2 regions of the Kribbella sp. NPDC003557 genome follow, and region 2 is predicted to be linked to the other one. Evidence: predicted binding sites of a transcription regulator. Region 2 holds the regulator's gene; the other holds the start of a gene.

Region 1 (4,962 bases), on a different contig from region 2:
CGGAGCGGCCCGCCTTACCAGGATCAGCTGGTGCGAACGATCGTGGAGTTCGTCAACTGAGGGGAAGAGCGTGGAGCTTCGGGGGTTCGACGACGGGTACGGCGTCCGGGTCGCGGGCTGGGCGATGGACGAGCGGGAAGTGGCGTTGCTGTCCGGGCGGGTGGTCTACCCGTTCCCGGAGGAACTGCTGGCGAGTTGGCGGACGGTCGACTCCGACATCCACTCCTATCTGCTGTTCGACGGCGAACGGCCGGTGGGGTACGGCGAGGTCTGGCTGGACGACGAGGAGGACGAGGTCGAACTCGCCCGGATCATCGTGGATCCGGAGCTCCGGGGTCGTGGGGTCGGCGGTGAACTCGTGCGGGCGCTGCTCGGCCCGGCGCTGGATGCCGGCTACTCGGAGGTGTTCCTGCGGGTCCGCCCGGAGAACGCCCCGGCGATCCGGGCCTACCACGGCAGCGGCTTCGTCGACGTCCCCGCCGCGTTGATGGAGGAGTGGAACGACGGTCAACCGGTCCCGTACCGCTGGATGCGTTATGCCGGTGAGCAGGTGGACGTCGGCGAGCTCAGGGGCTGAGGGTTTTGCGTCCACCTGCCGCGGCGGGAGTTACCGGCGGGCGCTCAGCAGGTCCCGGATCTCGGTGAGCAGTTCCTGGTCGGTGGTCAGCGGCGCGGGCTCGGGCTCCTGGCCGCGCTTGCGACGCTCGGCCAGCTTGTTCAGCGGCATCACGATGAAGAAGTAGACGGCCGCCGCGACGAACAGGAAGTTCAGCGTCGCGTCCAGGATCAGGCCGATCGAGAACTGCGCACCGTTGATCTTGAAGTTCCAGACACCGGTGAGGTCCGTCTTGCCGAAGATCGCCGCGATCAGCGGGTTGATGAAACCGTCCACGACCGCGCCGATGATCTTGGTGAACGCCGCGCCGATGACGACGGCGACCGCGAGGTCGACGACGTTGCCGCGCATGATGAATTCTTTGAAGCCCTTGAGCATGTGGGTGCCTCCACGAAGCGGGTGGGTTGTACCCGGACAAGTTAGGGCTGCGGGTTCGTCAGAGCGAGCGACCGCGCCGCGTGGTGACACATCGTGCCGTGACAAATCCGACGAGTGATCAGCTCGTGTCCGGTGTCAGCGCGACAGTGATTCGGGCGTTCGCCCCGGCCTGCGCCAGACGGGCGGCTGCCTCCGGCGCGGCGGCGACCACGATCAGCGCTCCCGAGGTGGTCGATCGGGGTGCAGGCAGAGCGACCACGGGAACGGCGCGGGCCAGCACGGTCGCGGCGTCCGCGGTGGTGCTCGCCGCGGCGTACAGCGTGATGCGGTCGCCGACGCGGAGGAGGGCGGTGACGTCGGCGTCGTCGACGCGGAACGGATACGCGACCGAGCCGGACGGCACGGCGGGCGGCGCCAGGAATCTGGCGTCGGTGAGTGGCTCGCCGGCCCGGACGGGTCCGCTGAGCACGCGACTCGTCAGCTCGCTGCCGGGTCTGAGCGCACCGGCCGGCACCGCGGCAGGTGGGAGGTCAACGGTCCGCAGATCGTCGCGGGCCGGCGTGACGCCGCCTGTCAGGTCGTGCGCGGCGGCCAGCACCGCGACGGTCGGTGGCGGCGCGGGGGAGAGGGCGAGCAGTCCGAAGTACACAGCGGCCGCGGCGGCGATGCCGGCGAGGAGCCGACGGTGCCACCGGGCCGCCCGGAGCAGGTCACGAAGCGATGGGATTTTCATGCCGGAGAAAGTACGAGTTTCTCCGGCGGTCGCCCTTCAGTTATCCACAGGCGGCCGTCAGGCCGCGCTGGAGCCCGAGGACGACGAGGAGCTGCTCGAGGACGTCGTCGTTCCCGAGGACCCGGAGGAACCGCTGGACGACGACCCGGAAGAGGTGGAGGACGAGGATGACGAGCCGGACGACGAGGAGGACGCCTCGGACTTCGCCGGTGACGAGCTCTTGCCGGACGACCGGCTGTCGGTCCGGTAGAAACCGGACCCCTTGAACACGACGCCCACGGCGTTGAAGACCTTGCGCAGGTTCCCCTGGCAGTTCGGGCACACGGTCAGAGCATCGTCCGTGAAGCTCTGGCGCACCTCGAGCGCTTCGCCACAGTCGGTGCACTGGTACTGGTACGTCGGCACGGTCGGTTCCCTTCAGGCCGCTGGCACTCCTACTACCCGACTGCTAATAATGCGCCAGCGGGCCGAAGTATTCCAAACCCGTGTCCATCTACCTCAACTCTGCGTCCATGTCCAGCGGACGCAGAGCAACGCAAAGTTGTGAGGGACCCCATTTGGGGAGGGCGGGCGGATTCTCTACGGTTGGTCCGTGCGTCGCCTGCTTCGAGTCGTCATCATCAGCGGAATCGCCCTCGCCACGGTCCTCCTGGTGATCGCGGGAACCGTCGTCTTCGTCGTCCGCCACTCGTTCCCGACGTACGACGGAACGATCGAGCTGGACGGCCTGGACGCCGATGTCAGCGTGGTCCGGGACGCCAACGGCATCCCGCAGATCTACGCGGACACCCCGGCCGACCTGTTCGCCGCGCAGGGCTACGTGCACGCGCAGGACCGGTTCTTCGAGATGGACTTCCGCCGGCACGTCACGTCCGGCCGGCTCAGCGAGCTGTTCGGCAAGACCGCGCTCGAGACGGACAAGTTCACCCGGACCCTCGGCTGGCGGCGGGTCGCGGAGAAGGAACTGCCGCTGCTCAGCCCGACCACCCGGCAGTACCTCGACGACTACGCGCGCGGCGTCAACGCCTACCTCGCCACGCACAGCGGCTCCGGCCTGAGCCTGGAGTACGGCGTCCTGTCCCTCCAGCCCGGCGGGCCCAAGAACTACCGCCCGGAGCCGTGGACCGCCGCGGACTCGCTGGCGTGGCTGAAGGCGATGGCGTGGGACCTCGGCGGCAACCTGGACGAGGAGGTCACCCGGACGAAGCTGCTGGCGGCGTTCCCGGCGCGCAACGTCGAGAGCCTCTACCCGCAGTACCCGTACGACCGGAACCAGCCGATCCTGTCGGGCGGCTCGATCGGGAAGGACGGCAAGTTCACCACCGCGCCGGTCAGCCCGGAGCTCCGCCGGGGGATGCTGACCCAGGACCTGCTGAAGTCACTGGACTCGGTGCAGAAGGTCGCCAAGGGCCTGCCCCAGCTGCTCGGCCAGGGTGACGGCGTCGGCTCGAACTCCTGGGTGGTCTCCGGTGACCACACGACGACCGGCAAGCCGCTGCTGGCCAACGACCCGCACCTGGGCGCGACCATGCCGGGCATCTGGACGCAGGTCGGCCTGCACTGCAACAACGTCGGCAAGACCTGTCCGTTCGACGTCTCCGGCTTCAGCTTCTCCGGTCTGCCCGGCGTGGTGATCGGCCACAACAACGCGATCTCCTGGGGCTTCACCAACCTCGACCCTGACGTCCAGGACCTCTACCTGGAGCGGATCGAGGGCAACAACGTCCTCTACAACAACAAGTGGCGCGCCATGGCCACCCGTGAGGAGACGTTCAAGGTCGCCGGCGAGGACGAGCCGGTGAAGATCACCGTCCGCGAGACCCGGCACGGTCCGCTCATCTCGGACGTCGGCGAGGACGAGCGCAAGGTGGGTGAGGCGGCCGCCGCCCAGGCGAAGTACCCGACCGCGTACGGCGTCGCGCTGCAGTGGACCGCGCTGAACCCCGGCCGGACCGCCGACGCCCTGTTCGCCATCAACACCGCGCAGAACTGGACCCAGTTCCGGGCCGCCGCGCAGCAGTTCGAGGTGCCCTCGCAGAACCTCGTGTACGCCGACACCGACGGCCACATCGGCTACCAGGCGCCCGGGCTGGTCCCGATCCGCACCACCGGCCGGGGCGACTGGCCGGTCCCGGGCTGGGACCCGAAGTACGCCTGGAAGGGGTACGTCCCGTTCGACGCGTTGCCGACCGAGTTCGACCCGCCGGACGGCATCATCGTCACCGCCAACCAGGCCGTGGTGCCGAACACGTACAGCTACTACCTGACGAACTCCTGGGACTACGGCTACCGGTCGCAGCAGATCCTCGACCGGATCAAGGCCGCCGGGAAGCTGGACGCGAACGCGATGGCGTCGATCCAGTTGGACACCAAGAACAAGATCGCCGAGATGCTGGTCCCGTACCTGCTCCGGATCAGCATCGACGACGCGTTCGACAAGCAGGGCCAGGACACCCTGCGGAACTGGGACTTCACCCAGCCGCCGGACTCGGCGGCCGCGGCGTACTTCAACGTGGTCTGGCGCAACCTGCTCGCGCTGACGTTCCACGACCAGATGCCCGAGGGCACCTGGCCGGACGGCGGCTCCCGGTGGTTCGAGGTGGTCCACACGTTGATCGCCCAGCAGAACAGCGGCTGGTGGGACAACATCGGGACGCCGCAGCGGGAGAGCCGCGACGACATCCTCCGCGAGGCCCTGATCAACGCGCGGACCGAGATCACCCAGAAGATGGCGCGGGAGCCCGCCAACTGGCAGTGGGGCCGGCTGCACAGGCTCACGCTGACCAACCAGACGCTGGGGACGTCGGACATCAGCCTGGTCCGCAAGATCTTCAACCGCGGCCCGTACGAGCTGGGCGGCGGGGCGTCGATCGTCGACGCCACCGGCTGGGACGCCTCCGAGGGGTACGCCGTGACGGCGACCCCGTCGATGCGGATGGTCGTCGACCTGTCGGACTTCGACAAGTCCCGCTGGGTGAACCTGACCGGTGTCTCGGGCCACGCGTTCTCGTCGAACTACACCGACCAGACCGACCTGTGGGTCAAGGGCGAGACCCTGCAGTGGGCCTACACCAAGGGTGCGGTGGAGGCGACCCGCAAGCACTCCCTGACCTTCACGAAGCCGGACCGGTAGTCACCAGGCGGGCGCGACGGCCTCGGCGAACAGCTCCTCCGGCCAGGTCCAGAGCGCCCGCTGGGTCAGCAGGATCGAGATGGTCCCGTCGACCGGACTGGT
Region 2 (4,962 bases):
CGGTCCACGGCGTCGCGGCGGCCTACGAGGCGACGGTCAACTACCAGGTGACGAACCTGAAGACCCGTGAGACGAAGAAGAGCTTCGCGAACACGAAGGAAGGCCAGAAGTTCTCGCCGTACTCGTTCCAGCTGACGCTCAGTCCCGGCCCGTGGCAGATCAGCGTCTACCTCGTGTCGGGGGAGGACGGCCGGATCACCGATACGGACAGCAAGTCGGTGCTCGTGAAGTAGGTCAGTCCGCGCGGTCGATGGTGGCGGCGAGGAGCCCCGGGAAGGCGGAGTCGAACTCGGGGCGGCGCAGGCGGTTGAGGCGGCGGGCGCCTTCGTCGCGTTGCTCGATCAGGCCGGCGGACCGCAGGACGGCGAAGTGATGGCTGGCGGTGGCCTTCTTCACCGGCAGGTCGAACGTGCCGCACGCGCGCGTCCACTCGTCGTGTACAGCCAGGTCGCGCAGGATCGAGCGGCGCACCGGGTCGGCCAGCGCGTCCAGAGCCGCCTGCAGCGGCACCTCGGCCGGGTCGACGTGGGTGAGCGTACGGGCGCGGGCTGACTCGACGGCCATGTTCGATCCTTGTGTTCGGTTGCTGTCTAACAGCGTACGCCGCGGATCGTCACAGCCAACGTGAGCGCGCCAGGAGCGCGGCGGCGGCCGCCACACCGGCCGTCGACGTGCGCAGGACCGTGTCGCCCAGGCGGACCGGCTCGACGTCGAAAGCCTTCAGCTCCGCCGGTGCGATGCCGCCCTCGGGGCCGATCACGATCACGATGTCGCCGGACGCCGGCGGTTCGAGGGACGCCAGCGGGATGGTGGCCTCTTCGTGCAGTACGACGGGCAGCGCCGCGCCGGCCAGCAATGCCGCGACGTCGGCCGTGGTGGCGAGCGGAGCGACCTCCGCGAACCGGGTCCGCCGCGACTGCTTGCTCGCCTCGAACGTCCAGGCGCGCCACTTCGCGAGCATCTTCTCCACCCGCTCGGGATTCGCCCGGAACTGGCTGCGCTCCGCGTTCCACGGGACGATCACGTCGACGCCGACCTCGGTCAGCATCTCCACCGCCAGCTCGGCCCGCTCCCCCTTCGGCACCGCCTGCACCACAACCACCCGCGCCGCGGGCACGTCGACCGTCCCCCGCTCGTCGACCGCCACGGTCACGCCGGTCTTGGACGCGGCCACCACAGGCCCTTCGGCCCAAGCCCCACGCCCGTCCGTCAGCCGGATCCGCTCGCCGGGCCCGATCCGCCGGACGACAGCAGCGTGCCGTCCTTCAGCACCTTCGAGGGTCAGCTCGGCACCGGACAGGTCTTCCAGGTGGAAGACGGCGACCCCCATCTAGTGGGCGCCGAAAGCGTCGCGCAGTCGGCCGAAGACACCCTTGTGGGTGGCTTGGACCTGGCCCTGCGGGCGCTCCTCGTCGCGGAGGCCTGCCAGCTGCTTCAGCAGGTCGGCCTGGGCGTCGTCGAGCTTGGTCGGGGTCTCGACGATGACCTGCACGATCAGGTCGCCACGGCCCGCGTGCCGCAGCCGCGGTACGCCGCGCGCGGACAGCGTCATCGCCGTGCCGGACTGCGTGCCGGGCCGGATCTCCAGCGGTGTCGTCTCGCCCTCAAGCGTCGGCAGGTCGATCGTCGTACCGAGCGCGGCCGCCGTCATCGGCAGCGTCACCGTGCAGTGCAGGTCGTCGCCGTTGCGGGTGAAGATGTCGTGCGGCTCGACCTCGATCTCGACGTACAGATCTCCGGCCGGGCCACCGCCCGGGCCGACCTCCCCCTGACCGGACAGCTGCACGCGCGTCCCGGTGTCGACACCGCCCGGGATCTTGACCGTGACGGTCCGCCGGGACCGCACGCGGCCGTCGCCGGAGCACTCGACGCACGGGTTCGGGATCGTGGTGCCGTAGCCGCGGCAGTTCGGGCAGGGCCGCATGGTCCGCACCTCGCCGAGGAACGACCGCTGCGTGTGCGTGACCTCGCCGCGGCCGTGGCAGATCTCGCAGGTGACCGGCTCGGACCCGGCCGCGGCGCCGGACCCGCTACAGGTCGGGCACAGCACGGCCGTGTCGACCTTGAGCTCCCGCGTCGTGCCGAAGGCGGCCTCGGCCAGGTCGATCCGCAACGGGATCAGCGCGTCCTGACCGCGCCGGGTCCGCGGCCGCGGCCCGCGGGTCGCCCCGCCGGTCTGGCCGAAGAAGGCGTCCATGATGTCGGTGAACGTGAACGCCTGGCCGAAGCCGGCGCCGCCCGGCCCGCCGCCCGCGGCCGCGAACGGGTCGCCGCCGAGGTCGTGCATCTGCCGCTTCTGCGGGTCGCTGAGCACCTGGAACGCGCGCCCGATCTCCTGGAACTTCTGGTGCGCGTCCTCGGAGTCGTTCACGTCCGGGTGGTACTGACGTGCCAGCTTGCGGTACGCCTTCTTGATCTCGTCCGGTGACGCGTCACGGCTGACACCTAGGACGGCGTAGTAATCGGTGCTCATACTCCAGACCAGGGGGTTGTATTCGTCATGATTCAGCCAGGATCTGGCTGACGTAGCGCGCGACGGCCCGTACGGCGCCCATCGTGCTCGGGTAGTCCATGTGCGTCGGTCCGACGATGCCCAGTGTGGCCAGCACCTCCGACTTCGACCCGTATCCGGTCGCGACCACCGAGGTCGTCGCGAGTTCCTCGAACGGGTTCTCGTGGCCGATCCGGACGGTCAGGGTCTGCGGGTTGGTCGCCTCGCCGAGCAGCTTCAGCAGGATGACGTGCTCCTCCAGCGCCTCCAGCACCGGCTTCACGTTCCGCTCGAAATCGTCGCCGTACCGGGTCAGGTTGGCGGCGCCGCCGACCGCGATCCGCTGCTCGCCGACCTCGTCGGTGAAGGCTTCCAGCAGCGTGGTGACGATGGCCGCGACCAGTGACCGGTCGGCCGGCGCGAACAGCTCCGGCACGCCGGCCAGTGAGGCCGTCGCCTCGGTCAGCCGCTGCCCGGCCACGGCGGTGTTCAGCCGGGACCGCAGATCCGCGATCACCTGCTCATCGACGTCGTGCGGATGCTCGACGAGCCGCTGCTCGACCCGGCCGTTGCTGGTGATCAGCACCAGCAGCAGCCGCCGCGGGCTCATCGTGACGACCTCGATGTGCCGCACGCTCGACCGGTTCAGCGACGGGTACTGCACGATGGCGACCTGGCGGGTGATCTGGGCCAGCAACCGGACGGTCCGGCGGACCACGTCGTCCAGGTCGACCGCTCCGGCCAGGAACGACGTGATCGCCTTCTTCTCCGCGATCGAGAGGGTCTTGACCGTGCTCAGCTTGTCGACGAACAGCCGGTAGCCCGCGTCGGTCGGGATCCGCCCGGCGCTGGTGTGCGGCTGGGTGATGTACCCCTCCTCCTCCAGCGCCGCCATGTCGTTACGCACGGTGGCCGGGGAGACGCCGAGGTTGTGCCGGTCGACCAGAGTCTTCGAGCCGACCGGCTCATGGGTGGCCACGTAGTCCTCGACGATGGCGCGGAGAACATCCAGCTTGCGTTCGTCGAGCACGCGCACCACCCTCTCGGCCTCTTGGCACTCAATCCTTCAGAGTGCCAGTCTAGGCGGTCTCGGGCGACGCTCCCAACGGAACGGGCGCGGGGCGCGTCACTGTACTGGCCACATCAAGCGGCTGGTCCTGGACCGCGGAGTCCACGAACGACTCCAGTACGTCGAGCACGTGGTACGCGAGCTCCCCGCTGGCGCGGTGCGGCTCACCAGTACGCACGGCCCGGGCCATGTCCGCGACACCGACCCCGCGCCCGGCCCCGGCGTACCCGCCGCTGACCGGCACCTCGGTCCACTCGCGCTGCTCCGGAGTCACGATCTCGACGGTCCCGTCGAACCCGTTCGGGTCCGGCACCGACAGGCTGCCGTCCGTACCGTGGACCTCGATCCGCGGCAGCCGGCCGGCCCACACGTCGAACGACATCAGCACCGTGGTCAGCGCGCCCGACTCGTGCTCCAGTACGCCGGTGACGTGCGTCGGCACCTCGACGTCGAACACGGTCCCGGCCCGCGGGCCGGTGTGGATCTTCCGCTGCTGTTTCGCCCGGCCCGCGCGGGCCGTGACCCGGACGACCGGGCCGAGCAGCGTCACCAGGCTGGTCACGTAGTACGGCCCCATGTCGAGGACCGGGCCGCCGCCTGGCTGGTAGTAGAACTCGGGCGCCGGGTGCCACAACTCGTGGCCGGGCGTCACCATGAACGCGGTCGCCGCGTGCGGGGTGCCGATGTCGCCGCGGTCGATCACGGCCCGGGCCGTCTGGGTGCCGGTACCGAGGACCGTGTCCGGCGCGCAGCCGATCCGCAGGTCGTTCGCCGCGGCGTACTTCAGCAGCGGCTCCGCCTCGGCGCGGTCCATGGCCAGCGGCTTCTCGCCGTACACGTGCTTGCCGGCGGCCAGCGCGGCCTGGTGTACGGCGGCGTGCGCGGCCGGGATGGTGAGGTTGAGGACGATGTCGACGTCGTCGGCGGCGTACAGCTCGTCCGGGGAGAGCGCGCGGATGCCCGGGCTCTGGTCGGCGACCGCCTGGGCGCGGGTCACGTCCAGGTCGGCGACGGCGACCACGTCGACGCCGGGCAGCTTGCCCAGGTGGTCGAGGTACGTGCCGGAGATGACGCCGGTACCGACGATGCCGACACGGGTCACGGCGTCGGTCACTTGCTCGCCCACAGCAGCCCCCGCTCGATGATCGTCTTGACCTCGGGCGTCTCCAGGTCGTCCAGCTTGTGGCCGACCGTGCAGACGAAGACCTTGCCCTCGCCCCAGGTGCGGGTCCAGACCGCCGGCATCACGGCGCCCTCGATCCACGGGTAGTCCGGGTGCGACTCGAACGTCGTCGTGGCGAGCACGGTGTTGGTCGGGTCGTAGTGGATGTAGTACTGCTCGGTGTGCACGTCGAAGTGCGTGATGCCCGCGACGATCGGGTGATCGGACTGCTCAGGGACC

The links. The regulator HrcA, encoded in region 2, represses chaperone genes, less so after heat shock. The targets are predictions, from matches to a motif close to TTGGCACTCGNNNNNNNCGAGTGCCAA.
Region 1: ABZW60_RS15970 (FmdB family zinc ribbon protein) is a predicted target of HrcA. The motif match lies at 2,153-2,179, and genes of this name have one in related genera.

Annotation. Positions count from the first base shown of each region.
Region 1 covers NZ_JBEXMY010000003.1:840,755-845,716, reverse strand. The annotation lists gene ABZW60_RS15990 (hypothetical protein) at 1-60, shown strand, start outside; gene ABZW60_RS15985 (GNAT family N-acetyltransferase) at 71-577, shown strand; gene mscL (large conductance mechanosensitive channel protein MscL) at 608-994, opposite strand; gene ABZW60_RS15975 (hypothetical protein) at 1,113-1,727, opposite strand; gene ABZW60_RS15970 (FmdB family zinc ribbon protein) at 1,785-2,132, opposite strand; gene ABZW60_RS15965 (penicillin acylase family protein) at 2,320-4,860, shown strand; gene ABZW60_RS15960 (serine hydrolase domain-containing protein) at 4,861-4,962, opposite strand, start outside.
Region 2 covers NZ_JBEXMY010000014.1:60,944-65,905, forward strand. The annotation lists gene ABZW60_RS39425 (Gmad2 immunoglobulin-like domain-containing protein) at 1-233, shown strand, start outside; gene ABZW60_RS39430 (helix-turn-helix domain-containing protein) at 235-564, opposite strand; gene ABZW60_RS39435 (16S rRNA (uracil(1498)-N(3))-methyltransferase) at 614-1,330, opposite strand; gene dnaJ (molecular chaperone DnaJ) at 1,331-2,473, opposite strand; gene hrcA (heat-inducible transcriptional repressor HrcA) at 2,499-3,521, opposite strand; gene ABZW60_RS39450 (Gfo/Idh/MocA family oxidoreductase) at 3,571-4,674, opposite strand; gene ABZW60_RS39455 (ThuA domain-containing protein) at 4,671-4,962, opposite strand, start outside.